Regions from separate parts of the Clostridium sp. JNZ J1-5 genome, predicted to be linked through region 1. Evidence: a T-box and tRNA genes for the amino acid it is inferred to sense, from the RefSeq annotation. Region 1 holds a T-box; the other holds one or more tRNA genes.

Region 1 (16,977 bases):
ACCAATTTTTTTCTCACTACCTATGCTTTTTCTATAGTCTTCTACAGCCTTAAGCATTGAACCATAATATACATTTTTAAATTCTTTAGGTGTTCTTATATTCCAAAAGTTTTTAATAATATCGTCGTCTAATCTTTTAGATACTATATATATTTTGTCATCACTGTATAAATTACCAGCATCTTTTTTGTCTAGTCCTGCTACATAGTTGAACTTATGTACATTATTTATACCTTCATGAAACTCTAGTGTATAATCAGGTTCTAAGGTTATTTTATTTTTAACTTCCTTTGCACCGGACATTATATCATAAAGATCTTTTATTGCATTTTTATCCGTAACTATAAAAGTAAATCCTTTATCTCTTCTATTTTGTATTACTACTTTATTTATTCTACCTTCATTTATGTATTCAAAATCTTTATTTTTCATTCCAAACCTTAATTTAGCATCATCTAAAGTTGTACATCCTGTAAGAGTGCTGCTTAAAGTAATTATAAAAATAATGAATATCAGCTGTATCCTTTTAAACACAAGTTTACCTCCTAGGTTTTATTACTTTAAATTATAACATACATAAAAAATAATATCTCACCTTTTCTTCCTCTGTACATCATACCATAATAAAAAGTTATTTTATGAAAAACTAACCAATAGATAATATAAAATAACAAAAGAAGCACTAGGCTTCTTTTCACTTTTATATTAAAAATTATAATACTTTCATATATGTAAATCAATTATATAAATTTTAATATTTATTCTAAAGATACTGTTTTTAAGATACTATCATATAATGTTGCAATATCTTCTTTAAAGTCCTTATTCTTCATAAAAAATGAAAATCTTATAAACCCTTTGTTATATTTTATAAAATATTCATATGCTACAAAATCAACATCTTTTGATTTCATTATATATTTTACTAAATAGCCTTTCTTGTCCCCAATTTTAAAATCACTAATTTTGTAATTCTTAATTTTATTTTGTTTTTTAGAAGCTTCTTTGCTGATATCTAAAAAATTTTTTAAGTCATCTTCTTCATTCCATACTTGAACAAATCCGCTTATGCTTAAATCTTTAGAAATAAATTCATTATGATATATTATCTGATTCCCAGGGAAGTCCTTTATACTAGTAGTCCATTCAGATGGTAACTTATAGCTGAACTTTCCATCTAATACTTCATAAGTTTTTAAGGATTTTATATTGTTCTGCATGAAACTCACTGCTTTTAAGTGTCCTTTTACCATTTCACCTGCTGCAAATAGAATTCCCATCAATATAATTAACGTTATGAATACTTCTAGCTTCCTTTTGTTCATTATTATTATTTTCATATTACTCCCCCATATTTTAAATTTAGCCTAGTATAATATATGAAGATTGTTCAAAAAATATCTCAACTAACTGCTTTTACTAAAGCAGTTAGTTGAGTTGTTATCTTTTTACTGGAACAACAATTCTTGAATTTTTAAAGTCGTAGAACATCAACCAATATCCAACACTGTCTTCTCTATTTTCTCCATAATCTCTGCATACCCATGTTACAAAACCAGTGGAACCACCAAACGGCTGGTCATGTACTGCCTTTGTACCTGGTATTGCATATACTAGATATTTCACATCTCCAGTTGAATTGCATTTATATCCCATTAAATAATGTCCATATTTTTGTATATAAGGATAATAACTGATCATTGGATAATATACTATTGTGTATTTATTAAAATCCATATTAGGTGTTATATTTTTTAAATCTTTATATTTAACTTTATGCCATTTGCATTTTCCAACCTCTGGGCATACACCTTTTACTTCCTCTAATCCATATGCTAATGCATTAAAGAAATCTGATAAAATTCCTGTTGAATAATCAGCTTTTTCTTCACATTTATACTGTTCTTTGTGTTCTTTATGTTCCTTACAATATTCTTCCTCTTCCTTATCTTTTTTGTGATCATGTCTTCTCTCTGATTTTACGTCTTCCGATTTTTCAAGTTCTTTTGTATTTTCTTTAATACTTTCTGCTTCTTTTTCATAATCTCTATTTTCTTCTAAATTATCTTCCTCTAAACTATCTTTATGCTCTTCTTCCACATTTCTGCTCTCTTTTGAATCATTTAAATTACTATTTGCTTCTACTTCTTGTTTAAATTCTATATTTTCATTCTCGTCTTTATTTTCTTCAACGGAAGTTACTTTACTTTCTTCAATGATTTTTGCTTTATCATCATTTTTATTTTCTTCAAGCACTTCTTCATTATTACTATTTCTATTCTCTTTAATGTTTATGTTCTTGGAATTTTCTATGTTCTTTTCATATTCGTCAAATATATTATTTTCCTCTTTCTTTTCACTCTCTTCTCTTTTAACTATAATTTCTTCCTGATTAACTTTTTCTTTCTTATTTTCTTCTGCTTTCTCTTCTTGTACAGGGGCTGATTGTTCATTTTCTATAGTCTGATCTTCCTTACTATCTTCAATCCTTTCTTTATTCTCAATTACTGCATAGCTTTTCCAATCATTTAGCTTAGTTCCACTTACAAATCCAGTTAATATTCCATATACAGTGGAACCATCTAATCTTACTATAGATGCACCCTTTATATTTTCCATTGGTATACTGCTATTTGCCACATTTTCAACACTATATTCATAAGAAACTTCTGCTCTTCCATAATCGTCTATGTTAATAGGACCTAATTTTACTAATCTTTTATCGGTTTTTCTATCACAGATAAGCATCATGTAATAAGGATCTTTGCTTTTCTTTAGATTTTGAACATAATATGATATCTTACACTTGTCATTTTTTCTTTCAACTTTTGCATATCCAGTAGGAAACTTATTATTATCTGTTGAATAGCCTTTTTCATCTTCCTGTAATATAATGAAGTATCTACTATAATTTCTTTTAGATGCCACCGATTTTCCCCCCATACAACTTATTCAATTTATTTGTTGAATTTATTCATTATTATAATATATATGTTATATTTTCAAAAAATGAACAAAAACTTTAAAACAAATAAAAAGAAGTTTAGCAGGTTAATAAAAATAACCTGCTAAACTTCTTTTATTTTATATATACTATCAGCTAAAGTTGCAAATTCTTCAATGGATAGCGTCTCTCCTCTTCTCTGAGGATCTATATTGGCTAATTGAAAAGCTTCTTCTATTTTATCGGAATCAATTATACCCAAACTCTTTACTGCATTTCTAAGTGTCTTTCTTCTCATATTAAAAGACTGTCTTGCTACTTTAAAAAATAATTCCTCATCTTTAACATCTACTCTTGGTTTATTTAGTCTATCTAATCTTATAACTATGGAATCAACCTTAGGCTGAGGTATAAAAGATTTAGGAGAAACCTTTCTTATAATCTTTGTATCGCAATAATATTGAACTAAAACAGATAGTGAGCCGTAATCTTTTCCACCTGGTTCTGCATCAATTCTCTCAGCAACTTCCTTTTGAATCATTATTGTAAGTGAATGAAACTTATAATTTTCTTTTAAAAGCCTTGCTATAATAGGAGTTGTTACATAATATGGTAGGTTTGCTACTACTTTAACGCTTTTTTCTTCTCCGATTATTTCATCGAAGTTAATTTTTAATGCGTCCTTATGTATAAGCTGAAAATTATCAAATTCTTTAAGCTCTTCCTCTAAAATAGGAATCAAGTCTGAATCTAATTCTATAGAGCACACTTTTTTAGACTTCTTTAATAACTCCCTAGTTAATGTTCCTACCCCTGGCCCTATTTCTATTATGAAATCATCTTTAGATACTTCTGCACCTTCTACTATATCTTCTAGCACAGTATCATCTATCAAAAAGTTTTGTCCTAAGTTTTTATTAAACTTAAAATTATATTTTTTTACAACATCTTTAGTTGTGACTCTCTCCATTACCTATCTCCTTATTAACCTTATTTAGTGCTCTAATAAATTCATCCTTTTTAATGCCGTAATTATTTAGCCTAGTTATAAATTGTGCAGAATTGCAATATCCTATTCCAAGCTCTTTTCCTAGAGCTTCTCTTCTTTGTTTTGCTTCACTGCTTCCTGTAAGTTTAAAGAAAAATAAATCTTCTGAGCTAAATTCATTTCTTTTTTCCTTTACTTCGCATTTAGCATGTTCTAGTGCTTTTATTATGGTTTCAGGAGATGCATTTTCTACTCCAATATCATCATCCTTAAGGCCCTCTTGCTTTGTTATATAAGCATGCTTTATTCCTTTTACTCTTTTAGATATAATTCTTCTTATCTTCTCTCCTGCAAAATCTGGATCAGTGAATACAATTACTCCCTGCCTTTTTTGTGCTTCTTTTATTCTCTCTATAACTTCTGCATTAATTCCAAAACCACCTACTGCTATTATCTCAGCATCTACTGCCCTTTTAACAGCTGTTACATCATCTCTACCTTCAACAACAATAACTTCTTTTATCATCATAACAATAAAAAGCCTCCACTTTAATTAAGTTATATTATACTAATAGCTAGTTTCCAGGCTTTTAATTCACACTATGTTCTAAAAGAATATATCTTTCTGTAAACATAGCTAAACCTAACAATTGAAATAACTACCATACATAATATTTTTAACTATATATATTATTATGTCAAGTGTGAAAAATAAACTAAAGGCTAAGTTTTAAGAGATTGTTGATTTCGTATAATATCGAAAATAAAAAAATAGAGCGCAAGCGCTCTAATCAACAATATAAACATCTACATACTTTACTCCCCACCTGTAAACATGGTTATCACTATTAAAGTATAAGTCTATCTTATTTCCCTTAATAGCTCCACCAGTATCCTCGGCAATAGCATAGCCGTATCCAGGTATATACAACTTTGTACCAAGTGGGATTATTCTTGGGTCCACAGCAACTGTGCTGTATCCTTCTGTGTTTCTTCTAACTCTTGTCCCAGATGCAGTAATTCCAAAGCCTTTATCCCCAGGCCTCTTGCCTGTATCCTTATAACTTTCTGTATAGGCAGTAGCTCTCATTCTATATTTCTTAGAATAATTGATTTCTCCTCCACGGGAAAGCTTCATAGTTTTTAAAGTTCCCATGGCAACTACTTTATTTGTAGGCTTTTTAATTACTTTTTCTTCTACTACTTCTCTTGATATTTCTTTTCCGTTTTTATAGACAACTTTTATGTTTACTTCTTTTTGTCCAGTTGTTCCTTCTTGTACAACTTTCTTATGTCCTTCTTTTAGATCATGGTCTTTCTTTACTTCTGTGGCAAATTCGATTGATTCAACCTTCTTTTCAATCTTAGTATTCATTCTAGTAACTACTATTTTTAGACCATTTTTAATCTTCTCACCTTTAGCAGGTAAAATCTTATCTTCTTCTCCTAATTGTATTCTTTCTTCAGCTAACATTTGATCAACACTATCTGCATTTGTTAATACAGTCTTAGTTTGGCCATCAATTTCTAATTGAACATTAACAGCTTTCTCTATTTTTATAGTGTCTCCCGATTTTATCTTGCTTTTTAGGTCTGGTTCTACTATATCCTTAGGACCTAGTGCTATATTATTCTTTTTTAATATGTCTTCTACGCTGCTTCTATATGTCATTACACTCATTTCTTGTCCGTCTACCATGATGTTTACGCTTTTCTCCATGTTCAGTAAGCCTACTGCGCCACACACAAATACTAACACAGTTATGAAAAACGCCACCTTAGGTCCACTAGAGAAGTAGGTTCTTATGTTGCCTTTTAATTTTTGTAACATACATAAACCTCCTTGACAAAAGTGCCTTAACCATTATAACCTCTAGAGTTCTTTTCGTCAAATTCAGTATCTTTTGTCCACTTAATAAGTAAATAAAATGCACCATTTGCATAGTTTTCCTCTATCAGTTAGTATCCGTACATTGATATTTTATGAAAATAAAAATGCACTTATGTTAAATGATTTCCACATTTTAACTTTTTATTCATGTTACTTAACCATTCAATGGTAATTTTATTTCCCTATTTTAGAAAAAGTTTTAAGTATATTTTACACTAGTAATTTATTTTTAGCAAGTTTTTAGTATTTTTTATGGTTTTATTTTCCATTTGTTCTATGGATAAGCCCTTTATTTCAGCCACTTTTTCTATTATAAATTTTATATATTCAGATCTATTTCTTTTGCCTCTATATGGTGTTGGCGCCATATAAGGACAATCTGTTTCAACTAAAAGTCTATCTAGCGGAACTTCTTTTGCTACCTCTAACACTTTTTTTGCATTCTTGAAAGTTACAACCCCAGTGAAACCTATGTAATAGCCAAGCTTTAAACATTCACGGGCAAACTCTACACTACCTGAAAAACAATGAAGTACTCCTTTAACCTCTGGAAACTCCTTCATTATTTCTAAAGTATCACCATGAGCTTCTCTATCATGAATTATGACAGGTAGATTTAATTCTTTAGCGAGCTGCATCTGTTTTCTAAAAACTTCTTTTTGAACGTCTTTTGGAGGATTCTCATCCCAATAATAATCTAATCCTATTTCCCCAATGGCCCTTACCTTTGAATTCTTAGTCATTTGTTTTATCTCTCCAAATGCTTCATCTGTAAGTTCATATGCATTTTCAGGATGAATACCCACTGCAGCATAAAAAAAATCATACTTCTCCGCAAGCTTTAATGAATCTCTTGCACCTTTAAGTGATGCTCCACAGTTTAAAACCCCTATTATTTCGTTCTCTTTTAACTCTTTTATGACCTGTTCTCTATCTGCATCAAAACTCTCATCATCATAATGTGCATGTGAATCAAATATCATTTTAACTCCTCCAGCATATTTTTATTATTTATCAAATTTACTTTCGTATTTATACCAGCTATATAGCCTGTAAAGTGCTGGTATGATGCATATTAGTATAACAATTACTCTAGCCTTATTATCTTGAGCTCCTCCAAATAATGAAAATAAAACTCCCATAACAAAAATTATTCCAGATAGTATTGTCCATCTAGGCGTATTTATAGGTTTTCCTAAAGTTATAGATTTAGCTGTTTTATTCTTTCTTAACAGATTAACATAGCATTTTCCATGATAAGCATTAACACTAGTTGATTTTGTAGCTACAAGTAGCTCATCTTTACTTTCTATTTCTTTTCCACATTCCTTACAGATTACCTTCATTAATTTACCCCTCTCATATCTTTTATAACAATTTACTACAACATATTATTCCTTATATAGGTTAAATAAATTAAAAATAGATTACTATAAACATTATACTACATGATGTGATTCTCATATAGAAGGTTTTAAAGCCGCCCTTATTATTTTGTTCTATAATATTATTTTGATTAATATTTAAAATAATAAAACTCCAGCTAATTTTTATTTAGGCGGAGTTTTCTATTAATTAATAACTTATATAAATTTTACTAGGACTGTCCCCGTAAATTCTCTATAAATCCATATATAAATTTTCTAAAACTTGCAAAATTTGCAGGGACTGTCCCTATGATATTCATAATATTAATGAACTGTCCCTCCAATTATTACATATCCTTCTAGTGTAGTTATACTGGCAACTTGTCCATTTTTATGATACCATAATACTTCTGTTCCATTATCTAAGTAAGTAAGATTGTAATATTCCCATCCATATTTTGATAAAATATAATCATAGTCTTCCATAAAGCTTTCTGGAAGATCTTCAATTAAATAATAATACAATACAGAATATCCTTGATCATCTATGGTATAGTCTTCATATTCACCATAAAGTTCAGGCAAAGTGTTCATTAACGGAAAGTAAGTTACATAGGTTTTGGCACTGACAACACTGCTAGGTGTTGACTCAATTTCATTCTTTACTGATGTAACTTTATAATAGATAGTTGTCTCAGGATATAAATACTGAGTATGCAATGAATATTCCGTATTCCATTGGAATAAGCTTTCCGATGTGTAATCATCTACAACCTTTTCCCACTTAACACCATCATAGCTTATATAAACATAGTATCCATCTATATTGCTCACTTGACTCCATTGAAGCCTTATTTCATTATTTGAAGCTGTCCATGCTTTTACTCCTGTTGGAGCTTGAGGCTTAGTTGATGACGATGATATGCCATTTACATCACTTAGGCTCTTAGGATTAAAGTTAGATAAAAATAGCTTTACTTCGTTTATAGGTATTACAAATCCTAAATCTCCTGAGCTTTCGAACCCTGCATAGGTTATTCCAACCACCTGTCCTAACTTATTAAACAGTGCTCCTCCACTAGAACCATGGGTTATACTTGCTGTAGTTTGTATATCTTTATACCCTCTACTTCCAGTTCTATTCAATCCACTAATTATCCCAGGTGAAATAGTATTACTATATCCTTCTGGACTTCCAATGGCTATTACATCATCTGCAAGTTCTACTTTATCTGAATCTCCTAATATAACCACTGGTAGATTACTTGTATTCTTTAACTTCAAAATAGCTATATCTTGCTTCTCATTGTAATTTAATACACTCTCCATCTCATATTTAGTTCCATCCTGCATAGTTACTTTTCCATATGCTGCTCCCTTAATTACATGAAAATTAGTTACAACTGTCCCGTTAGAATTTACTATAAATCCACTTCCAGTTCCTATTGGAATATGATTTTTATCTTCTATTTCTACATAAACAACTGCTTTACCATATTTGCTTACTATTTCCTTTGTAGTAAGTTCTTTATTAGCATCTTCTTTTATACTGTAATTAAATATAATTTCTTCTTTTAAACTTTTATTGTCTTTTGATTGCATCTTATTGCCAATCTTCAAAGTATATTTTTTCCCCGCTTCATATCCATTAGCTGGAGGGTTAACTATAACGCTCTTATTATCCCCTCCTAATTTAAGTTCCACATTTATCTTGTTATTACTAGTATCTGTTACTAAAATATTTTCCTTGGTTAAACTATCTAATTGTACTTCCTTGTTAAACTTTATAGTCCAAGTTTTATTTTTGTCTACAATTTGATTGTCTTTGATATCAATAGCTTGTGCCAAATAACTAGGCATAAATATAATAATAGATAAAAAAATAAAAATTGCTAACGAATGTCTAGTCCTTATAACCACTTAATATACCCCCTTTTAATATAAGCTAATATACACATCTTAGTACAAAAATGCATAGCAAGAAAGTTTTTACTATATTTCTATATTATCGTATGAATTAAAAAAAACGTAAGGCTTTAAAAGTCTTACGTTTTATAACGCTGCAATAACCGAAGATACAAGGCCCATAATGAATCCAAGTAGAGCTCCAAGCCATGTTATAGCACTTAATTCTTTACTTGAAATTTCAAGAATAATTTGCTCAGCAAAGGATACTTCAAAAGAGTTTATCCTATCTTCAACTATTTTACTTATATCAAAAGCTTTAATGAATTCTCCTGCTCTGTTTGTTAGGAATCTCTCGAATATCTCTTCTGCTAATTTAGACGTTACTTTTGATATTTTATCCTCATTATCCTTTGAAACATTACATAAGTTTATCTTCATTATATCATCAACAAATGTGTCCACATACTCCCCTATTTTACATTCAATTTCCTTGTTTTCAGTAATATAGTTAAGCTTATCAGTGATAAAATTCTTTAAAATCACTTCTGCATCAATATTATTATTTTTAAGTAACTCTTCTATAGTTCCGCTGTTTTTTAATTTATTTTCTGTAGCTGTAAATATTTCATTAATTAATTTAGTGTCTATTACTTTATCTACTATTATATTGCCTAATGCTCTAGCATTTTTCTCTTTTCCTTCATCTGAAAGACTTAACAGTATATCTGATAACTTATTTTGTAAAAGCTTATCAATTAAGTCATTTATAAAAAGGGCAATCTCCTTTTGGTTATCTTCCTTGTTTAAATAACCTTCTATAGCCGGTGATAATTTATTAAAAATAGTATCTGGATTTAGAAACATAGCTACTAGAGAATTTACATTACTGCTTATCATCTCTGATAGTGCCTTTTTAATCTTTTCTTGTACGCTATCATCTTTCATTATATTTTTAATAGCCATGGCAATGTCATGATTCCTGCTATATACATACACTTTAATTGTGCTTACAAACCCAATTGGAATAACTTCCTCCAATGTTTTATCCAAATTTTCTAATTCTGATATTTTTCCATCTATAATATTTTGCAATATTTGTTTAAACTCATTTGAATTTTTATACTCTTCAGCCTTTTTCAATAAGTTATTTCTTATATCTTTATAATAGACATTTTCTAATATAATCTCCGGATTTTTAGAAAGTTCTTTTTTTATTTCTTTTAAAATTAAATTTTCAACTTCTTCTTTAAATTTATCTTTTCTTATAGTTCTCAATATAAAACTTGCTATTTTAAGCTTTATATAACCCATAGAAGAATTAAATTTCTCCCCTAATACTTCTTTTAGTTGTTCTCCTATGGAGATATTACTTCTTATTATATTTAATACTTTATTTTCTACCCAGATTTTAAACTTTTCATCCATTCCATTATTTCTTAAAGCTTCTACCATAGTTTCACTAGTCAAAAGATGCTTTCCTACAGCTTCCCCTGTACTTTTGGCAATCCTATCTTGTTCCTTTGGAATAAGTCCTGGTGTAAAAGGTACTTTTATACCAAAAATTCTCTTTTCTGTATGCGGACGAAATAACATCTTTATTGCTAACCAGTTGGTTATATAACCTATAATTGCACCTATTATGGCTGAAAATAAAAATTTTGTATAGGGCATAACTTGCACACTCCCCTTTTATTCTGATATTTGGCTAAATTTTAAATTAGCATTTATATTAGGAAACTAGTTTAAAACTTTTACCATCTATGAACTAGTATTACCAACTAATTTAATCATACCTGTCATTTCAATATATTACAATCTTAGTGGAATTTCAACAATAGTAATTTTACTACACCTGGGTTTAAATTTAAATATGCAAATTAAATTTTCATACAAATATTACATAATATATAGGTAATATTTCATAACCGTCCCCTTTTTGTAACTTTTCTGTAGCTAAAACTTAATTATTTTCAAATAAGAATAAAGTAAACTTATTAGCAAGAGAATAAACTATATATGTATAAGGAGGAACTTATAATGAAACAAATAGCATACCTGAGCATAGCAGCAGCTATAGCAGCTTCTACATCACCTTTTGTAACAACTTCAAACCAAAACTTTGATTCAATTCCTTCCAAAGGCTATGTTAATACACAATCCATTGCTTCTAAAAATTCTTCTATAAACATTACATCAAAGGTCGTAAACACAAAAGATGAATTAACTGAAATAGATTTAAAAATCCCTGTAGTTAGCGGCTTAAAAGATTTAAAGCTTCAGAAAAAAATTAATTCTATGTTTGAAAAAGACGCCATAAGTTTTAAAAATGAAATTGAAGAAATGGCAAAAGAATACTTTGAAGAATGTAAAAAATACGATATTTCAATGCCTAACTATTCCGCTGTTGTTAACTATAAAATTTTATCAAAGGATAATAATTTGTTAAGTATGTACATTGATTATTACCAATATACTGGTGGAGCTCACGGAAGTACTACAAGAAAGTCTTATAATATAGATCTTAATACAGGAAAAGTATTAGATTTAAAAGATATATTTAAAGGCAAATTAGACTATAAGGGCATAATTGATAAAACAATAAAAAATGAGATAATCAGGAATCCTAATCTTTATTTCTCAGAAGATTTTAAAGGTATGTCAGACAATCCATGCTTTGTAATTGAAAATAGCAATTTAATTATATATTTTCAACAATATGAAATAGCTCCTTATTCATCAGGTATTCCTCAATTCAATATTCCACTATCTAAATTTAAAACTAATTGATATTTATACAATTAAGGGCTGCCTACATTTATCTTTGTAAGCAGCCTAATTTATAAGAAATATAATCTTATCTAACTACGCTTCCTGTTGGAAGTTCACCTGGATCTACTGCAAATAATTTATCTTTATCATCTGAAGCTGCAAGTATCATACCTTGTGATAATTCCCCTCTTAATTTAACTGGTTTTAGATTAGCAACTAACACAACATACTTTCCTATTAATTCTTCTGGTTTATAATATTTTGCAATTCCAGATATAACCTGTCTTTCTTCTCCGCCTAAATCAACCTTTAACTTAAGAAGTTTATCTGCTTTTTTAACTGGTTCACAGGCTATTACTTTAACTACTCTTAAATCAATTTTTTCAAAGTCTTCTATTGTAATTTCTGGTTTCATAGGTGCTATTTCTGGAGCTTTTGCTGCTTCTGATGCATTTTTTTGTTCTTCTTGTAATTTTGCAAGCTCTTCTAATTTCTTTTCCACATCTATTCTTGGGAATATAACTTCTCCCTCTCCTACCTTTGCTCCTGCTTTTGTGCCGTCAAAGGAAGCTAAACTATCCCAAGTTGTAAGATCTACATTTAATTGTTTATTAATCTTTTCACTTGTTTCTGGTAAGAAAGGCGAAACCATTACGGAGACCATTCTTAAACTTTCAACTAAGTTATATAGCACTGTCCCTAATCTTTCCTTTTTATCTTCATCTTTAGCAAGTACCCAAGGCATAGTTTCATCTATATATTTATTACTTCTTCTTACAACTGTCCAAATTTCGTCTAATGCTTCTGGAAGCTTTAATGCATCCATTCTTCCTTCTACCTTAGATGGTGCTTCAAGAGCAATTCTAATTAATTCTTCATCTATTGCTTCTTTAGCAGTAGGTGCTGGAATTACTCCCTCAAAATATTTGTTTATCATTGCAATTGTTCTGTTTACAAGATTTCCTAGATCATTAGCAAGATCTGAATTTGTCTTTTTTATAAAGATTTCACTTGTATACAATCCATCTTGACCAAAAGGTATTTCATGAAGAAGATAGTATCTTACAGCGTCAGTTCCAAAATGTTTAACTAATGTTACTGGATCTACTACATTTCCTTTTGATTTTGACATTTTGCCACCGTCAACTAATAACCATCCATGACCAAATACTTGTTTTGGAAGTGGTTGACCTAAAGCCATTAGCATAATTGGCCAATAAATTGTATGAAATCTTAAAATATCTTTTCCAACTAGATGAACATTTGCAGGCCAATATTTTTGATATAATTCATCATTTTGTTGGTCATATCCAAGGGCAGTTATATAATTTGCAAGTGCATCTATCCATACATATATAACGTGTTTATCATCAAATGTTACTGGTATTCCCCAGTTAAAGGAAGTTCTTGATACACATAAGTCTTGAAGACCTGGTCTTAAAAAGTTATTTAACATTTCATTTTTTCTTGATTCAGGTTGTATAAACTCTGGATGAGTTTCTATATACTCAATAAGCTTATCTGCATACTTTGACATTTTGAAGAAATAAGCTTCTTCTTTTGTCTTTTCAACTGGTCTTCCACAATCTGGGCAATTACCATCTACAAGCTGTGTTTCTGTCCAGAAAGACTCACATGGAGTACAGTATAGTCCTTCATATTCACTCTTATATATGTCACCTTGGTCATATAATTGCTTAAATATTTTCTGAACTGTTTCTATATGATAGTCTTCTGTAGTTCTTATAAACTTGTCATAACTTACATTCATTATTTTCCATAATTCTTTTATACCTGCTACTATTTCATCTACATATTCAATAGGTGTAATTCCTTTTCCCTCTGCAAGCCTTTGAATTTTTTGTCCGTGTTCATCTGTCCCAGTTAAAAAGAATGTATCATATCCTGTAAGTCTTTTAAATCTAGCTATAGCATCTGCTGCAACAGTTGTATAAGTATTTCCTATGTGTAGATTTGCTGATGGGTAGTAAATAGGGGTAGTAATGTAATAAGTCTTTTTATTCATGTTAATTCCTCCTTTTTCTTAAGTTGAGAAGATTCCATGTATACTCAACTATATATGCTAATAAAAAAAACCTCTAAGCAAGTATACTTGCTTAGAGGCATAATTTACGCGTTACCACTCTATTTCGTTTTTGCCTCACGACAAAAACCTCTATAAGTGACTCCTCAATCTAGCTAGACCGATTTTATCACCTTGCATTATAACGGTTGCACCCGTACTATCCTAAAATTTTCAGATAGAATGCTCCAAGGCCATCTTCGCAAACTTCCATGCCACCAGTTTTCACCTTTCCTGGCTCTCTTTTAAGCACTTTCATTTACTACTCTTCTCTTCAACGCATTTGTTTTATAAAGAGGATTCTTGGCTTTAGGTGGAGTTTTTTTCTCCAACTGAAGGTTATTAACAGAATTCTTAGGAGTTTTACTCCTTAGAAGTCGTTATCCTTTAGGTAAGCCCTTATCTAGGGACGTAACAGCCGTTATCTCCCACTTTAGAAGTTGGAGTATTACGGATGGTAGTCATCAGATAAATCCTTATTTAAAATATTATGATAGATTACTCAATATGTCAATATTATTATCATCTATCAAAGTAATTATTCCATTTTTCTCTTTCTCTCTGTGTTTTGTATTTTTCATGTATTAAAATTGTTCCTAGAGAAATAGCTATTGAACCTGCCACACCCATAGCAGCTATAACTCTTGAAGTTACATGTCTAGATTTTTGAAGCTGACTTTCTCTATGTATGTTATTTAGTTGACTGAGCACTCTGTATATATCTTTTCTTTCTTCCTGAGAAATATCTTCTCTTTTTAGAACTCCACCTAAAATTTCAGTTACTTTATCTAAAGATTCGTTATTTCTTATGTGTATCTCTTTTTCATTGTCTAAAGCTGTCATTAAATGCTTAACTTCTTCATGGACACAAAATCCACCTAATGCAGCTTCTTCATGAGTTACAAATGCATCTATAAACCTATTTAAGACCTGAGTTAGAGATTCCCCTGCATTAGTAGGTATGTTTCTTTTAAAATTTCTCAATACACTCAATCTTTTCTCAGCCATTTTTACACCTCTTTATTAAAATCTTTTAATAAAATTACCTATATTTCAATTATTGACTCTTACTGGTATTTTAATCTATTATATTATCTTATCATTAATATTACAATATAATTAAAGATATTTTGCTTTAAAGTTATAACAATAAAATTAACCCTTATGTTACTTTTTATAACATTTGATGCGGTATAATATATTATATGACTTAAATTTTATTAGTTTATTTGTATTACGGGGGTACATTAATGAATAACAAAGTACTAGTTGTTGAAGATCAAGAATCTATAAGAAAATTTATAAAGTTAGCTTTAGAAAAGCAAAACTTTGAAGTTATACAAGCCTCTTCCGGAGAAGAAGGAATAGAAAAAGTAATACTTGAAAATCCAATAGTAGTAGTTTTAGATATTATGCTTCCTGGAATCAATGGATTTAAAGTATGTGAGATATTAAGAAAAGACCATCCTAACATAGGGATAATAATGCTGACTGCTTTAGGACAAGATATAGACAAAATAAAAGGTCTAGAATTCGGTGCAGATGATTACATGGTTAAACCCTTTAACCCACTAGAATTATCCGCAAGAATTAATTCTATAGTTAGACGTATGACTTTCTCTAAGGATGAACCTTCAAACATTTTAGTTTCTGGTCCATTTAAAGTTGATCTTAGTTCTAAAATTGCCTATAAAAATGATACAAAACTTAATTTGACTCCAAAAGAATTTTTACTTTTAAAGGTTTTTATAGAAAATACAAATAAAGCCTTAAGTAGGGATAAGCTTTTAGATTTAGTATGGGGATATAATTTTGTTGGAGACCCTAAAATAGTAGATGTAAATGTACGTAGACTTCGTAATAAGTTAGAGGATTCCCCTTCCTCTCCTAACTATTTAGAAACTGTATGGGGCATGGGATATAGGTGGAAGGAGGATTAATTTGAAATCCATAAAAACAAGATTAACAGCCAGTTACTTTTTAATAATAATCTTAACTGTAATTATATGTGAGATAGTATTAATAACTTCTATTAAAAACTATTTTTACAATAATGCTAAAGACCTGTTGTCAAATCAGATAAGGTTATCAACTGAATTTTACAATACTTATTTATCTTCTACAGGACTTAAAGAAAACGTATCTGACGATATAGATGTGTTTTGGAAAAATACTTCTGCTGAAGTTCAAATTTTGGATACTTCAGGTAATATACTTATGGATTCAATAGGCTATTTCAGCTTTGAACCTATCACATCTAATGACTTCACTAAAGCTGTAGCTGGAGAATTAGGCACCACTGTCTACCATCTCCCAAATACAAATGAAACTATGATGTCAGTAGCACTTCCATTAAAAAAGGGAGATCATATTGAAGGAGTCCTTAGGTTTATTACTTCATTAAAAAATGTGGATGAAAGCATACATTTAATTTCTTTTTTTCTAATATTAATAGGTATTACAGTAATTATACTTTCTAGTATAATTAGTATATTTGTTGCTGGTAAAATTATGAAACCTATAAAAGAGATTACCTTAGGCGCTGAGAAAATGGCTTCTGGTAATTTCAATGAAAAAATCGAAAAAACTTCTGACGATGAGTTAGGTAAACTAACAGATACTTTAAACTACATGTCAGAAGAAATACTTAAAAATGAAAATTTAAAAAATGAATTTATTGCTTCAGTGTCTCATGAATTAAGAACCCCATTAACCTCCATAAAAGGCTGGGCTATAGCATTGAATTTATGCGGTCCTGAAGATAAAGAAGAGTTTAAAGACGGTTTAAACATAATTGAAGAGGAGTCAGATAGATTGAGTCTATTAGTGGACGAGCTTCTTGATTTTTCTAAACTTATATCCGGAAAAATTGTAGTAAAAAAAGATTGTATTGATTTAAAAGATCTATTAAATCATACTGAAAAGCAACTGTCCCCTAGAGCTGAACGTGATAATATCAAGCTATTAGTTATTTACAAAGATTCTATTCCAAATATATCTGCAGATAAGAATAGGCTCAAACAACTA
Region 2 (16,977 bases), 500 kb from region 1:
AGAAGATGAAGATATAGAAGGCAAATATTTTGCTGAAGTAATATCTCCTATAATTGCTGAAGGAGATGCCATCGGTGCTGTAATTATAGCTTCAAAAGAGGATAATGCTAAATTTGGCGAAGTGGAGATGAAACTAGCAGATACAGCTGCTTCATTCCTAGGAAAACAAATGGAATAAACAATGGCAGCTTAGCTGCCTTTGTTTTTTCAGTAATAATATCTCTAAAAAATAAATATAAATATTTATATTGAGTATGCAATTTGGAGGTATTATTTTGAAAAAACAATCATTAATAAAAGGTACCTTTATTCTAGGGGCTGCAGGTATATTTTCAAGATCAATAGGGATGCTTTTTAGAATCCCATTGACAATACTTGTAGGAGATGAAGGATTAGGCTATTATCAAATAGCATATCCCCTTTATATGCTATTTATTGCTATAGCATCAGGGGTTCCGCTAGCAATGTCCAAGATGATATCTGAAAAAAATGCACAAGGGGACGAAGTAGGAATATTTCAAGTTTTAAAGGAAGCATTGTTACTAATGATTCTCTTAGGAGCTGGTACAAGCTTAGCAATGCTTATGTTTTCTCATCAACTAATAACGATTTTTAGATGGGATGAAAAAGCCTATTATTCATTGATAGCTTTATCAGTGGCACCTTTTTTTATAGCTATTATGAGTGTGTACAGAGGTTTCTTTCAAGGACTTCAGAATATGACTCCAACAGCTATATCACAGATATTAGAGCAGATAGCTAGGGTAATTATAGGTATTGGCTTAGTCATAATGCTTATTCCTAAAGGAATAGAGTATGCAGCAGGAGGAGCTACTCTAGGTGCAGCAGCAGGAGGTATATTAGGTGGTCTGTACTTATATAGTAAGTACAGAAAAGTAAGAAAAGAATTTGCAATAAGAAAAGTTAACTTTAATTCTGATGTAATGGAAAAGTTACTTAGAATTGCAATACCAATTTCCCTTGGGGCGGCTGTGGGAACCATAATGAATGTTATAGACTCTGTTATGGTTCCTCAGAAATTATTACAAGCAGGTTTTGATTCTAGACAAGCAGCTATATTGTATGGACAGCTAACAGGAAAAGCAGCAGTTATAGTAAATGTCCCACTTACGCTTTCAGCAGCATTGTGTGCCTCGGTAGTTCCTATTATTTCAGAAGCTTACATACTCAAGGATAAAGTAAGGCTACATAGAAACATAACTTCTGCTATAAAAATATCTATGATTATAGCATTACCATCTCTTTGTGGACTTTACTTTTTAGCCTCACCAGTACTAAATCTAATTTTTAGAGGTCAGGCAGAAGGAGCATTAATATTAAAGTATTCATCATTGTCTATTCCATTCATAATACTAGCTCAAGCAACCACGGTAATTTTACAGGCAACTACATCAAAGAAGATGCCTATAATTAATTTGTTAATAGGATGTATAGTTAAAATGATAGTAACGAATATATTAGTTCCAATACCAAGCATAAATGTTTATGGAGCAATTATCGGTACATTTGCAGCTTATGTAACTGCTGTGGTTTTAAATATGGCACTGCTAAAGAGAACTTTAAGTGTTAAATTTGATTTGTATCAAGGGTTAATAAAACCAGCGTATGCTTCGATTATAATGATAGTAACAGTTGTTTTTATATACGTAAAGGTCTATAATTATACAATGAGTAATTCCATTTCTTGTTTAATTGCTATACTTGTAGGTATAATAGTATATATAATACTAGTTTTAATGTTTAAAGTAGTGGATTATAATGAGTTAGCGAGAAGAAGAAGTAGAAGATAATTTAGAATTGCAAAAGGAGAATAGATATGATTAGGATTGTAGGATTAGGACCTGGAAGTAAAGAAGCAATTACTATGGGAACTTTTAATTTATTAAAAGATAGTGATAATGTTTTCTTTAGAACAGAAATTCATCCTAACGTAGAATACTTAAGAGAAGCCGGAGTTAAGTTTAAAACATATGATAATAGTTATGAAACTTTAAATAATTTTGATGATGTTTATGAAGCAATAGCTAAAGATTTAGTTAATAAGCATAAAGAACTGGGAGATTTGGTCTACGCAGTACCTGGGCATCCTCTTATAGCAGAAAAGTCTGTAAATATTTTAATTAATTTATGTGAAAAAGAAAACATTGATATAGATATATTTCCTGCTATAAGTTTTGTTGATGCTATGATGGAAAGTCTGAGAATAGATCCAATAAACGGTGTAAAGATTATAGATGCTTTTGACATTAATAATCAAATTTTAGATAAAAGGCTAGGCACTATTGTAACTCAAGTATATAATAAGTTTATAGCTTCCGAAGTAAAATTAAGGTTATTGGAATATTTTAATGATGATATGGAAATATACTTTATAAGGGCAGCTGGAGTTAAAGAGTTAGAAAGTATCAGAAAAATACATCTATATGAATTAGACAGACAGGAAGACATTGATCATTTAACATCCATATATATTCCTAAAGCTTTAGAAGCTGCAAAGGACTTTCACGATTTACTTGACATAATGGAGGTTTTACGTGGAGATGATGGATGCCCTTGGGATAGAGAACAAAGCCATGAATCCTTAAAAAAGTATCTGATTGAAGAATGTTATGAGGTTATAGAAGCAATAGATGAACAAGATGAAGATAAGATAATAGAAGAGTTAGGAGATGTATTACTTCAGGTTGTTTTCCATGCTCAGATAGGAAAAGAAGAAGGTTATTTTGATATTTCAGATATAATTAAAGGAATATGTACTAAACTTATAGAAAGACATCCTCATGTTTTTGGAAAAGTCAAAGTTGGTAGTTCTGATGAAGTTCTAGTAAATTGGGATGAAATAAAGAGAAAAGAAAAAGCATTAGAAACTTATACTGATGAATTAAAACATGTAGCTAGAAGTTTACCATCACTAATGAGAGCTGAAAAAATACAAAAAAAAGCTGCTAAAGTTGGATTCGATTGGAATGATGCGAAACCAGCTCTAGATAAAATAATTGAAGAATGTAATGAAGTAAAACAGGTATATAAATCCCAAAACAAGGAAAAAATACTAGAAGAGGTAGGAGATTTAATATTTAGTACAATAAATGTATCAAGATTGCTTGACATTGACCCCGAAGTTGCATTAAATTATACTATAGATAAATTTATAAACAGATTTAGCTACATAGAACAAAATAGTATAAAGTTAGGTAAGAAACTTACCGATATGTCTCTAGAAGAGATGAATAAATTTTGGGAGATGTCAAAACAACAATAAGTTAGTTTTAATTAAAAGTTCACATAAAAAAGAGGATTTTTAATTTTAATGAAGAATTAAATTCTATACTATTTATTGATTAAATTAAGGAGGTAACAAAAGTGAATAAAGCAGAATTAATTACAAGTATGGCAGAAAAAAGCCAATTAACTAAAAAGGATGCAGAGCTAGCTTTAAAAGCATTTATAGAAAGTGTTGAAGAAGCTCTAAGCAAAGGTGAAAAGGTTCAATTAGTTGGATTTGGAACTTTTGAAACACGTGAAAGAGCAGAAAGAAAAGGAAGAAACCCAAGAACTAAAGAAGAAATAACTATACCAGCATCAACTGTTCCAGTATTCAAAGCTGGTAAAGAATTCAAAGATACTGTAAATAAGTAATAATTTAAATAAAAAACCTGGGTGTGAATCTAGGTTTTTTATTTTTATCAATAAGGAGGTAGCTATGAGACTAGATAAATATCTTAAAGTATCAAGAATAATAAAAAGAAGAACTATTGCTAAGGAAGCATGTGAAAGCGGTAGAGTTGTAATAAATGGGAAAGTGGCAAAGCCAAGCACAGAAGTCAATGAAAATGATATAATAGAAGTTAAATTTGCTAAAGGATCATTAAAAGCAAAAATTGTTAATATATCTCATCATGTTACAAAATCGGATGCTAAACTTATGTATGAAATAATTTTTGATGAATCAGAAGAGGCTCAGAAAGAAGAATAATACATTGCTTTTTAAATCACACTTCGCCTAAAGTAGCATATTAGCTATCGTGGTAGCATATATATAGTTACAAAAAGGGAGGGGTGTTCATGGAATTAAAAAGAGAAGGTAACGAAAACAAAAAAAGCAACCTGACTCTTGAAAATAGAAATAAGTTAGTTCTATCTGGAGTAGTTGAAGTTATATGTTTCGATGATAAAACAATAGTCCTCGATACTACCTTAGGCACTTTGACAATAAAAGGACAAGACTTAAAAATGCAAAAGTTAGACGTACAAAACGGTGACGTTGTGATTGTAGGACGTATCAATTCCTGTATATATACAACTATGGAAAGTAAAAAAGATAAAGAAAGTATCATAGCTAAGCTATTTAGGTAAATATTTTATGATAATATCATTAGAGAATCAATTTAACTTAATTTTGCATAGTATATTAGCAGGGATAATTACGGGGATACTATTTGATATATATAGGCTTATTAGAGGATTTGAAAATCCGGATAGAGTATTGACATTCATTGAAGATATACTATTTTGGATTTTTGCAGGATTATCAGTTTTTATTTTTTTAATTTATAGTACTTATGTTTATGTAGGAGTATATTTGTATTTATATATTGCTTTAGGATTATATATTTACCTAAAGCTGCTAAGTAAACACTTTTTAAAGGCTCAGTATAGAAGTATAAAATTTATAACATCATTTCTAAGAGTAACCAGAAATATATTTTTATATCCATTTCAACTGATACTTTATAAGATTATAGATAAAAATAAGTAAAAACTCCTTGAATAAAATCTAAAACGAAACTAAAATATAAATATAAGCTAAAATAAAAGTTTTAGAGGTAAAGATATATGAAAAAGAAATCTAAGGTTAAAGGTATAGCTATTACTTTTATACTATTATATGTTTGCTACATATTAGTGAGTCAACAAATAACTATAAAAAGTAAAAAGGCTCAATTAGGTGAATATAAATCTGAGCTTCAGAAAGTAACAAAAGAGAACAGGCAATTGATAGATGAAAAAAATATGTCTGAGACCAGTAGGTATGTGGAAAAATTGGCTCGTGAAAGGCTAGGCTTTATAAAACAAGGTGAAAGCGTAGTAGTAGAGAAAAAGAATTAAATATTGCTTATTTATAATTTAATATAAACATATCAAGGAGGAATTTTATTAACATGGCCTTAAAGTTAGGGAGTATCTTAGAAGGTACAGTAGTCAACATAACTAAGTTTGGAGCATTTATAGAAGTGGAGGGGAAAACAGGGCTAGTACACATATCCGAAGTAGCAGACTCATACGTTAAAGACATAAGAGAGCATTTAAAAGAGCAGGATAAAGTAAAAGTAAAAGTTATATCTGTAGATGATAATGGAAGATTAAGTTTATCTATAAAGCAAGCTATGGTAAATAAAAAATCATCAAAACCTGCTGAAATCGATTGGACAAAGGAAAAGGCTAAAGCATCTACTACTAATTTTGAAGATGCAATTTCTAAGTTCCTAAAGGATAGTGAAGAAAGATTCCAAGATTTGAAGAAGCATCAAAATGTAAAAGGAAATAAATATTCTAAAAAAGGATGATTAAGAATATTAAATAAAGGGCTATTTATAGTCCTTTTTATTTTTGGTAACTAAACAAATTCAAGTATATCAAGGGTATACATAAGCAAATTGAAGTTTGAAATAAATTTTAAAAAATTAGTTGACAATCCTACAGCATTAATATATAATAGTCTATGTCGCTGAGAGATGCGGCAACAAGCAAATATAGCAAAGTATTTAATTATTAAATGCGCCGGAGTGGCGAAATCGGCAGACGCACAGGACTTAAAATCCTGCGGAGCTAACACTCCGTACCGGTTCAAGTCCGGTCTCCGGCACCATATCGCGGGGTGGAGCAGTTGGTAGCTCGTCGGGCTCATAACCCGAAGGTCGTAGGTTCAAGTCCTGCCCCCGCAACCATTTAAATTATGGCGGAATAGCTCAGCTGGCTAGAGCATTCGGTTCATACCCGAAGTGTCGTAGGTTCAAGTCCTATTTCCGCTACCATTAAAAATTAATATTTATACAATTCATTGAAAAATGGATTGTACGCCGGAGTGGCGAAATCGGCAGACGCACAGGACTTAAAATCCTGCGGGGCTAACACTCCGTACCGGTTCAAGTCCGGTCTCCGGCACCAATATCGCGGGGTGGAGCAGTTGGTAGCTCGTCGGGCTCATAACCCGAAGGTCGCAGGTTCAAGTCCTGTCCCCGCAACCATTTATTTTTTGACTATATGGCGGAATAGCTCAGCTGGCTAGAGCATTCGGTTCATACCCGAAGTGTCGTAGGTTCAAGTCCTATTTCCGCTACCAAATAAAATCCATGAAGTTATACTTCATGGATTTTTTATTTTTTTATTTTCGATACAAATTAAAATGAGTAGTTTGAGATAATGAAGTAGAAAAAAATCGGTGTCAGTAAAATTTTGAACAAATTCTAGGATATATGTCTTACGAAAAAGCAAAGCTTGTCTTACTAAATGACATTTATTTCCATAGACCTCTGATATAATTTTATTTAGTTATTACTGAATCGGAGGTGTTATAAATGCAATATGGGGCAGAAATATTTCCTTATGAAAGAGCTAAAAAATCTAAAATAGATAAAAATGATAAAGGGCGGATAGAGTATATATGGATATTTAGAAATCTAACTTATTTTGTGATATCTATATTAATTAGCAGGGTGCTGCTATTGAATATGGATAATACTACCGCGCCTTTTGGCATAGCATTTTTGATAGTAATGTCTTTTCATAAAGATGAGTACATAATCCCTGCGTCGGGAGGATGCTTTATAGGATACATATCTTTATATAATAAAGTTAGTAATCTACCTGAATATTTAATTGCTATAAGTACTGTAACTGCTCTAAGTTATCTATTAAATAAAAGTTCAAAGAAGTTTGTTATGTCCATTATGTTTAGTGTAGTTTTTTTTGAGTTGCTAATGTGTGAGTTCCTTATAAGAAGTTTAACATTTAAAGTTGCTTTTTTAACTGCTTTTCTTCAAATGATATGTATTTTACCATTATATTTTATTCTAGAGCGTTCTATATTATGCCTAAATGAATTTAAAACAAAGCATTTATTTACAAGTGAAGAGATAATAAGTGTATCTATATTAATATCACTAATTTTATCAGGAACTTGGGGAATAAGTATAAATGGAGTTTCGTTAAGAAATATATTTGCTCTAATGTTTATACTAATATTGAGTTACATAAATGGGAGTACTGTAGGTGCCGCAAGTGGTATAGCAATTGGTACTATAATTGGTATATCATCGAGTAATATACTTATATTTATAAGTGTATATGGCTTATGTGGATTAATTGCAGGGATTTTTAAAGATAGTGGAAAGCTACTAAGTGGTTTTTCTTATTTCATTACTTTTTTAATATTAAAGCTATATTCAAATATAAGTATAGAATTCAAGTTAATAGAAATAATTATTGCTGTAGTGGTATTTTTTATAATTCCTAATAAGATATATGACAAGTTAAATTTAGAACTGGACTGGGAGAGAAAACAAGAATACTTAAATAGAGATTACGTGGATAAGATTAAAGACATGTTGTTAAAAAGGTTAGGAAGTTTTTCTCACGTGCTATACAATATATCCGGAACCCTTAGTGACCTTGCAGACAATGATAAGTTAGTAATGAAAAATAAAAGTGCTGCTCTTATTGAAAATTTGGCGGATAGAGTATGCAGTGGCTGTAATATGAACTCAATGTGTTGGAAAAGAGAAGCATATTACACCTATACAGCTTTTGGAGAATTGATACAAAGTTATGAAGAGGGGAAAAAGAACAAAATGCCTCATGAGATAGAAAGAAAATGCATAAAGAGAACTTTGCTTTTAAAGAATACTGAGGAAATAGTAAATAATTATATAATTAATGAAATGTGGAGAAAAAGACTAAGTGAAGGAAGAGAGACCTTAGCTGGACAAATAGATAATATGGCAAATTCTTTAAAGGAGGTTATGGAAGAATTCAATGCCGATATAAAGTTAAGCAGTGGTGCGGAAAAGAAAATTAGAAAAATATTAGAAAAAAAGAACTTAAAATACGAAGACATATTTTGTTTTCAAGATAAAAATGAAAGGTTAGTAGTTAAGTTATCACTTGATTCTTGTGGTGGATCACAACTTTGCGTTAAAACAATACTTCCATTAATAAATGAAGCTGTTGAAAAAAATATGTGTATAAGTGATGAAGGCTGTGTAATTAATCCTAATACAAGCATTTGTACTGTGACCTTTGAGGAAACTCCTAAGTTCTATGTAGCTTCATATGTAGGGAGACAGTGCAAAAACGGAGAAAAATATAATGGGGATAGCTACAGCTTTGGCAAAGTTAATGATGGAAGTTACATGTGTATAATAAGTGATGGTATGGGATCTGGACCTAGGGCTAGCAAAGAAAGTAAAGCTGCAGTAGAATTAATAGAAAAGTTTACTAATGCTGGACTAAGCAAGTCAACAGCTATAAGCACAGTTAACTCTATAATGTCATTAAAATTTTCTGAAGATGAAAAGTTTTCCACTCTTGATTTAAGTAGTTTAGACTTATATACTGGTGAAATAAGCTTCATGAAAGTAGGTGCAGTAGCTAGTTTTATAAAGTCAGGCAATAAGGTTGAAGTAATAAACTCTAAGAGTTTGCCAATAGGAGTTTTGGATAAAGTTGACGTTGATGTAATAAATAAAAAATTAAAAAATGGAGATATAATAATAATGCTAAGTGATGGAGTATTAGATTATAATAGTAATAACGCTGGAAAGACAGACTGGATTGTAAGTTATCTTAAGGAAACTAAGATTAGTAATCCTAAGGAATTAGTAGATGGAATAATTGAAAAGGCTAAAGAATTAAGTGGAGGGAAGACAAAGGATGACATGACAGCTATAGTTTCCAAGGTATATAACCTTTATTGATGAATTACATTAAATTTTTAGCCTATATTGATTTTAAACTAAATGTTATTTATAGCATTTAGTTTAAGCTGCTTTTAGGACATATAAGCTATGTTTAAAAGTTTGTTGATATAGGTAGATTAATATCAACATCTTTGGAAATATAGCTTATATTTATGTTATAATGAATGAATATAGAAATATGTGGGAGTGTTTAACTTGATAGATAAAGTGCTAAATACAATAAAAACAAATGATATGTTTAAAGCAGGAGATAAAGTAATTGTGGCAGTTTCTGGAGGCCCAGATTCTATATGCCTTTTACATGTGCTCTATTCATTAAGAGAATCTCTAGGTATTACTCTTGTAGTAGCCCATGTAAATCATTGTTTAAGAGGAGAAGAAGCAGATAAAGATGAGGAGTATGTAAAGGAATTTTGTAAGGTTAGAGATATTAAATGTTTTATTAAGAGAGAAGATGTACATAGAATATCAAAAGAGCGAGGTATATCCTGTGAGATGGCAGGCCGTGACGTAAGGTATAACTTTTTTTCAGAGCTTTTAGAAAATGTTAAGGGTCAAAAAATTGCTATTGCTCATAATGCTAATGATCAAGCAGAAACTGTGCTTATGAGAATTATGAGAGGTACAGGTATGGAAGGAATTATCGGTATAAGAGCAGTTAGAGATAATATTTTTGTAAGACCTATAATTAATATTACTAGAAAAGAAATAGAACGTTATTGTGAAGAAAATAAGTTGCAGCCAAGAATAGATAAAACAAATCTAGAAAATATTTATGCAAGAAATAAAGTTAGACTAGAATTAATACCTTATATTGAAAATAACTTTAATCCTGATATAATTGAAGCGCTAAATAGACTATCTCAAACAATAAAAGTTGATAATGAATATATAAATGAAATAGCTCTGCAAACCTACAGAGAATACTGTAAAAGAGACAAAAATAAGGTTATAATTAATAGTGAAGCTTTTTCTCAGCATGAGGCTATACTAACTAGAATTATAAGAGAAGCGTTAAAAGCTGTTAAAGGAAGCTTATATAATTTAGACAAAAATCATATTTATGATATTATCAATATACAGAAAGGTGCTACTGGAAAAGAAATAATGCTGCCTAGAAGCCTTGCAGCTTTAAACAACTATGGTGATATTGAATTGTATGTTTCCAATGAGAAGGACGTTAAAGATAAAAGCAAATCCGAATACATATTAAAAATTAATAATGATAATAATTTAATTGATAATAGACTAATTGTACATATAAGTATAATAAATGTTAAAGAAAAGTCTGATTTTAACAGTAAAGATAATCTAGTTAAATTCTTTGATTATGATAAAATAAATGGAGAGATAAAGTTAAGATATAGAAAAAATGGTGATAAGTTTGTTCCTTTTGGAATGAGTGGAAGTAAGAAGTTGAAAGATCTATTTATTGATTTAAAAATTCCAAAGGATAAAAGAGATGATATACCTCTTATCTTGTTTGGAGAAGAGATTGCGTGGATTGTTGGCTACAGAATAAGTGATAAGTTTAAAGTGGATAAAAACACTAAAAATATATTGCAAATTAAAATCGAAAGAGAGGAATAATATAATGAAAAATGATATTGAAAAAGTATTATTAAGTGAAGAACAAATAAAAGAGAAAATAGTGGAAATGGGAAAGAAAATTAGTGAAGATTATAAGGGGAAAGATCTTATTTTAATTGGTGTACTTAAAGGCTCAGTTCCTTTTATGGCAGATTTGATGAAAAGAATAGATATACCTTGTAACATGGATTTTATGGCAGTTTCTAGCTATGGCAATTCTACAGAAACTACAGGAGTAGTTAGAATACTTAAAGACTTAGATTTTGAAATTGAAAATAAGGATGTACTTATAATAGAAGATATAATAGATTCTGGTACTACTTTAAAGTATCTTAGAAAATATTTAAGATCAAAAAATCCAAATAGTGTTGAGATAGCTTGTCTTTTAAACAAACCTGAAAGAAGAGAAGTAGAAATAGATGTAAAATACTTAGGATTTGACGTACCTAATTATTTTTTAGTAGGTTATGGATTAGATTATGCAGAAAAGTATAGAAACCTACCTTATGTAGGAATACTAAAAGAGAGTGTTTACAAAAAATAAATAATTACTATTATTGTAAAGGAAAAATTGATATGATAGAATCAATTATAAAACTACTAGAAAGATGGGGGGCTTTGATGTGAAAAAAGTTTCAAGTGCAACAGCTTGGATAATAGTATTAATTGTCGTAATACTAGCAGCATTAGCTTTAGTAGAAACAAATAGAAATGCTGGAGTTATATCATATGATCAATTTAAGAAATACTGGGTAGAAAACAATATATCTAGAATACAAGTAAAACAAGATAGAAGAACTGTTATAGGAGAACTTAAAGACAAGAATAAAACTCAATTTGAGGCTGTAGTTCCAGAAGGATTATTGATTGAAGACTTATTTGTTAAAAATCCTAATCCATCAGTAGATGTTAGATTTGAGCCTCCAACTTCTATACCTGTATGGGTAAATTGGTTGCCTACTATAGTTCTGATACTTATGTTGGTTGGTTTTTGGTTTATGTTTATGCAGCAATCACAAGGTGGTGGCGGCAGTAGGGGAGTTATGAACTTTGGAAAGAGCAAAGCAAAGCTAGCAAACCCCGATAAACAAAAGGTTACTTTCAAAGAAGTAGCTGGTGCAGATGAAGAAAAAGGAGAGTTAGAGGAAATAGTAGATTTCCTAAAGAATCCTAGAAGATATTTAGAAATGGGTGCTAGAATTCCTAAAGGAATACTACTTGTTGGACCTCCAGGAACAGGTAAAACATTACTTGCAAAAGCAGTTGCAGGAGAAGCAGGAGTTCCATTCTTTAGTATTTCAGGTTCAGACTTTGTTGAAATGTTTGTTGGTGTTGGTGCGTCTAGAGTAAGAGACCTATTTGAACAGGCTAAGAAGAATGCTCCATGTATAATATTTATAGATGAAATAGATGCAGTAGGAAGACAAAGAGGCGCTGGTTTAGGTGGCGGACATGATGAAAGAGAGCAAACTTTAAATCAGTTACTAGTTGAGATGGATGGTTTTGGAGTTAATGAAGGAATAATTTTAGTTGCTGCAACAAATAGACCAGACATATTAGATAGAGCTCTTTTAAGACCAGGCAGATTTGATAGACAGATATTAGTTGGTTCTCCGGATGTAAAGGGAAGAGAGGAAATATTAAAAGTTCATGTTAAAAACAAACCTCTTTCTGATGAAGTTAATCTTAAGGTTTTAGCTAAGAGAACTCCAGGATTTGTAGGAGCTGATCTTGAAAACTTAATGAACGAAGCGGCACTTCTTGCTGTTAGAAATAATAAAAAGCAAATTGGTATGGAAGAACTTGAAGAAGCTGTAACAAGAGTTATAGCAGGGCCAGAGAAGAAGAGCAGAGTTATCGATGAAGAAGATAGAAGACTTACAGCGTACCATGAAGCAGGTCACGCTATAGTAATGAAGTTTTCACCTAATGCAGATCCTGTACATGAAATTAGTATAATTCCAAGAGGTATGGCTGGAGGATATACAATGCACCTTCCAGAAAAAGATGCATCTTATACTTCTAAATCAAAATTAAAAGATGAAATGGTAGGTCTTTTAGGTGGAAGAGTAGCAGAGCAATTGATTTTAGGAGATATAAGCACAGGTGCTTCTAATGACATACAAAGAGTTTCTACAATTGCTAGAAAAATGATTATGGAATACGGTATGAGTGAAAAGTTAGGAACTATAACTTTTGGAAGCGGTCATGATGAAGTTTTCTTAGGAAGAGATATTGCTAAGGCTAAAAACTATAGTGAAGAAGTTGCTTTTGAAATAGATCAAGAAGTAAAAGCATTAGTAGACGAAGCTTATAAAAAAGCAGAAAAGATATTAACTGATAATATAGATAAACTTCACGCTGTAGCTAAATCACTACTAGAAAAAGAGAAAATTGGAGCTGATGAATTTAAGGCTATAGTAGAGGGGAAACCTTTAGAAATTGATGAATCTGAAGAAGTAACAGAAGAAGTGGATTTAAGTAAAAAAGAAGAGATATAATATAAAAAAGTATAGAGTTATGATAAAACTCTATACTTTTTATATTTTTTTAATTATAATTAATTGTATTAGGGTAGAATTATAGTAATTGTGATGTTTTATGTCAAATATAGCGTAAAACTAAATATTAATAATTTGAAGAGGTGATTACATGGAATTTAATGTACAAGAAGGAACTAAAGGTTTTATGGAAATTGTTGTAGCTGAAGAAAACTCAGCTAAAAAAATAGGATCTGGATTAGCAGATGTATATGCTACACCAGCTATGGTTGGATTAATGGAAAACACAGCACAATCAAGTATTAAAGGTGATTTACCAGAAGGATACTCTACAGTTGGAATCGAAATAAACGTAAAACATATGAAAGCAACTCCTATAGGAATGAAGGTTAGATGTGAATCTGTTCTTAAAAAAGTTGAAGGAAAAAAGTTACTTTTCGAAATAGAAGCTTTCGATGAAGTTGCTAAAATAGGAGAAGCTACTCACTGGAGATACATAATAAATGAAAGTGATTTTATAAGCAAAATTCAAAAGTAGTAATGATGACAGGAAGATATTTTCCGTAAGGAGGTATATTCCTGTTAATTTTTATAAAGGGGTGTTATTAAATGAAAAGTGATATTGAAATTGCACAAAATGCTGAAATGAAGAAAATAGTTGAGATTGCTGATAAGTTGGGGCTTAGTGAAGATGATATAGAACTTTACGGAAAGTATAAATGTAAAATATCTTTAGATGTACTTAAAAGTAGAGCAGATAAAAAAGATGGGAAACTAATATTAGTAACAGCAATTAACCCTACGCCAGCAGGAGAAGGAAAGTCTACAGTTACAGTTGGATTAGGGCAGGCATTGTGCAAACTCAATAAAAATGCTGTAATAGCATTAAGAGAGCCATCTCTTGGACCTGTATTTGGAGTAAAAGGTGGGGCAGCAGGAGGAGGATACGCTCAGGTTGTTCCTATGGAAGATATAAACTTACATTTTACTGGAGATATGCATGCTATAACAGCAGCAAACAATTTATTATCAGCAGCTATAGATAACCATATACATCAAGGAAATATCCTTAAAATTGATTCGAGAAGAATAGTATTCAAAAGAGTTATGGATATGAATGATAGAGCATTACGTCATATAGTAGTTGGAATGGGTGGAAAAATCAATGGATTTTTAAGAGAAGATAATTTTATGATTACTGTTGCATCAGAAATTATGGCCATTTTATGTTTAGCGAATGACTTAATGGACCTTAAAGAAAGAATGGGAAATATACTTGTTGGATATAATCTTGATGGAGGCCCAGTATATTGTAAGGATTTAGGAGTAGAAGGGGCTATGGCATTATTGATGAAAGATGCTATTAAACCTAATCTAGTTCAGACCTTAGAAAATACTCCAGCTATAATACATGGAGGACCTTTTGCAAATATAGCTCATGGGTGTAATAGTATATTAGCTACCAAAATGGCTCTAAAGCTTGGAGATTATGCGATTACAGAAGCTGGATTTGGAGGAGACTTAGGGGCAGAAAAGTTTTTGGATATAAAATGTAGATATGGTGGTTTAAATCCTGACTGCATAGTTGTAGTTGCTACTATAAGAGCATTAAAGCATCATGGAGGAGCAGCAAAAGATCAATTAACAAACCCAGATGTTGATAAGCTTGCTAAAGGAATAGGAAATCTTGAAAAGCAAATAGAAAACATGAAAAAGTATGGAGTTCCTGTAGTAGTTGCTATAAATAAGTTTGTAACTGACAGTGAGGATGAGATACAATATATAGAAAAATTCTGCAAAGAACTAGGAGTTCAAGTGGCACTAACAGAAGTGTGGGAAAAAGGCGGAGCTGGTGGACTTGAATTGGCAGAAAAAGTTTTAGTTGTATTAGAAAATGAAAAAAGTAAATTCAAATGCTTATATAGCACAGAACTTACAATAAAAGAAAAAATGAATATTATTGCAAGAGAAATATATGGAGCTAATGGAGTAGCTTATGATAATGGAGCGGAAAAGCAAATAGCTGATATAGAAAAACTTGGATTAGATAAGCTGCCTATATGTGTGGCAAAAACCCAATATTCCTTATCAGATAACCCAGTTCTTTTAGGAAAGCCAAGTGGTTTTGAGATAAATGTAAGAGAAGTGAGAGTTTCTAATGGAGCAGGATTTATTGTTGTATTAACAGGAGATGTAATGACTATGCCAGGACTTCCTAAAGTTCCAGCAGCTAATAAGATGGATATATTAGAAGACGGTACAATAGTAGGTCTTTTCTAAATTAAGTTTTACTTGACAAATTATCACTAGTTGTTAAAATTAAAGTGTTATAAGTATACCATGTTATTTGACTATAAAGAGCAGTGTGATACTGCTCTTATAATTTTATTAAGGAGTGTATTATAGTGATATTTGTTTTAGATGCAGGAAACACAAATATTGTATTAGGTATTTTTAAAGAAAAAGAACTTATCCTAGAATGCAGAATAGGTACTGATGCTAAAAGAACATCTGATGAATATGGAATTCAAGTATTAGAATTATTCAAACATAATAATATAGATCCTAAGGATATAGAAGGGGTAATAATATCTTCAGTAGTTCCAAATATCATGTATTCTATAGAGCATATGATAAGAAAATATTTTAAAATAAACCCAATAGTCGTAGGGCCAGGGGTAAAGACTGGAATAAATATTAAATATGATAATCCTAAGTCTGTTGGTGCAGATAGAATAGTTAATGCAGTAGCAGCACATGAAATATATAAAAGACCTTTAGTACTAATAGATTTTGGTACAGCAACAACCTTCTGTGCGGTAACTAAAAAAGGAGATTATTTGGGAGGATCAATTTGCCCAGGAATAAAGATTTCAGCTGATGCACTATTTGAAAAAGCAGCAAAACTACCAAGAATAGAACTTATAAAGCCTTCTCATGTAATATGTAAGAATACTGTTTCGAGTATGCAAGCAGGTATAGTTTACGGATATATTGGGCAAGTAGATTATATAGTCTCTAAGATAAAGGAAGAGATGGTGCAATTAGGAGAAGAAGAACCTTATGTTATAGCAACTGGAGGATTAGCAGGACTAATTTACCAAGAATCTACAACTATTGATGAAGTTAGTCCATTTTTAACTTTGGAAGGTCTTAGAACTATATACGAAAAAAATAAAGAGTAGGTATTTTATGAAAATAGGAAATCTAGAATTTAAAAACAATGTGTTTTTAGCTCCTATGGCTGGAGTAACTGATATTGCATTTAGAGGGTTATGCAAAGAAATGGGATGTGGACTTGTATATACAGAAATGGTAAGTGCTAAAGCACTTTACTATGATAGCAAAAACACAAAAGAACTACTTAGGTTAAGTGAAGAAGAGAAGCCCGTGGCAGTTCAGATATTTGGAAATGATCCTGCGATTATGGCAAAGGCTTGTGAGAGCTTTAATATAAATAATGATATATGTTTAGTGGACATTAATATGGGGTGTCCTGCTCCTAAAATAGTTAGAAATGGTGAAGGGTCTGCTCTTATGAAAAGTCCTAAACTGGCAGCTGAAATAGTAAAAGAGATGAAGAAAGTATCTAAAAAGCCTGTAACCGTAAAGTTTAGAAAAGGATTTGATGAAATACATATAAATGCTGTAGATTTTGCAAAGGAAATGGAACAGGCAGGAGCAGATGCTATAACTTTGCATGGAAGAACAAGGGCTCAAATGTATGAAGGAAAAGCAGACTGGGATATAATTAAAAAAGTAAAAGAAAGTGTATCCATACCAGTTATAGGGAATGGTGACGTTTTTTCTGCAGAAAATGCTTTGCAGTTAGCTCAATCTACAAATTGTGATGGGATAATGGTTGCTAGGGGATCAATGGGTAATCC

What was found. The T-box of region 1 lies ahead of metG (methionine--tRNA ligase). A T-box ahead of a tRNA ligase gene usually reads a tRNA of that ligase, here a tRNA-Met.
Region 2: it encodes a tRNA-Met, which carries the amino acid that the T-box ahead of metG (methionine--tRNA ligase) is inferred to sense. The anticodon was not compared.

The regions. Positions count from the first base shown of each region.
Region 1 covers NZ_CM132773.1:2,260,752-2,277,728, reverse strand. Annotated here, with positions in the region: gene ACWW38_RS11100 (hypothetical protein) at 1-534, opposite strand, end outside; gene ACWW38_RS11095 (hypothetical protein) at 759-1,340, opposite strand; gene ACWW38_RS11090 (DUF7922 domain-containing protein) at 1,441-2,928, opposite strand; gene rsmA (16S rRNA (adenine(1518)-N(6)/adenine(1519)-N(6))-dimethyltransferase RsmA) at 3,069-3,914, opposite strand; gene rnmV (ribonuclease M5) at 3,895-4,458, opposite strand; gene ACWW38_RS11075 (ubiquitin-like domain-containing protein) at 4,720-5,763, opposite strand; gene ACWW38_RS11070 (TatD family hydrolase) at 6,039-6,806, opposite strand; gene ACWW38_RS11065 (hypothetical protein) at 6,831-7,169, opposite strand; gene ACWW38_RS11060 (trypsin-like peptidase domain-containing protein) at 7,515-9,110, opposite strand; gene ACWW38_RS11055 (DUF445 family protein) at 9,243-10,769, opposite strand; gene ACWW38_RS11050 (DUF3298 and DUF4163 domain-containing protein) at 11,136-11,885, shown strand; gene metG (methionine--tRNA ligase) at 11,953-13,893, opposite strand; T-box leader at 13,984-14,237, opposite strand; gene ACWW38_RS11040 (hypothetical protein) at 14,473-14,958, opposite strand; gene ACWW38_RS11035 (response regulator transcription factor) at 15,201-15,890, shown strand; gene ACWW38_RS11030 (sensor histidine kinase) at 15,886-16,977, shown strand, end outside.
Region 2 covers NZ_CM132773.1:1,756,732-1,773,708, reverse strand. Annotated here, with positions in the region: gene spoVT (stage V sporulation protein T) at 1-178, shown strand, start outside; gene ACWW38_RS08570 (putative polysaccharide biosynthesis protein) at 276-1,811, shown strand; gene yabN (bifunctional methyltransferase/pyrophosphohydrolase YabN) at 1,838-3,283, shown strand; gene ACWW38_RS08560 (HU family DNA-binding protein) at 3,385-3,660, shown strand; gene ACWW38_RS08555 (RNA-binding S4 domain-containing protein) at 3,725-3,997, shown strand; gene yabP (sporulation protein YabP) at 4,087-4,377, shown strand; gene yabQ (spore cortex biosynthesis protein YabQ) at 4,385-4,780, shown strand; gene ACWW38_RS08540 (FtsB family cell division protein) at 4,858-5,130, shown strand; gene ACWW38_RS08535 (S1 domain-containing RNA-binding protein) at 5,184-5,588, shown strand; tRNA gene ACWW38_RS08530 (tRNA-Leu) at 5,802-5,890, shown strand; tRNA gene ACWW38_RS08525 (tRNA-Met) at 5,894-5,969, shown strand; tRNA gene ACWW38_RS08520 (tRNA-Met) at 5,980-6,056, shown strand; tRNA gene ACWW38_RS08515 (tRNA-Leu) at 6,101-6,189, shown strand; tRNA gene ACWW38_RS08510 (tRNA-Met) at 6,194-6,269, shown strand; tRNA gene ACWW38_RS08505 (tRNA-Met) at 6,288-6,364, shown strand; gene spoIIE (stage II sporulation protein E) at 6,600-8,996, shown strand; gene tilS (tRNA lysidine(34) synthetase TilS) at 9,195-10,589, shown strand; gene hpt (hypoxanthine phosphoribosyltransferase) at 10,594-11,133, shown strand; gene ftsH (ATP-dependent zinc metalloprotease FtsH) at 11,213-13,090, shown strand; gene ACWW38_RS08480 (thioesterase family protein) at 13,242-13,628, shown strand; gene ACWW38_RS08475 (formate--tetrahydrofolate ligase) at 13,700-15,370, shown strand; gene ACWW38_RS08470 (type III pantothenate kinase) at 15,496-16,275, shown strand; gene dusB (tRNA dihydrouridine synthase DusB) at 16,283-16,977, shown strand, end outside.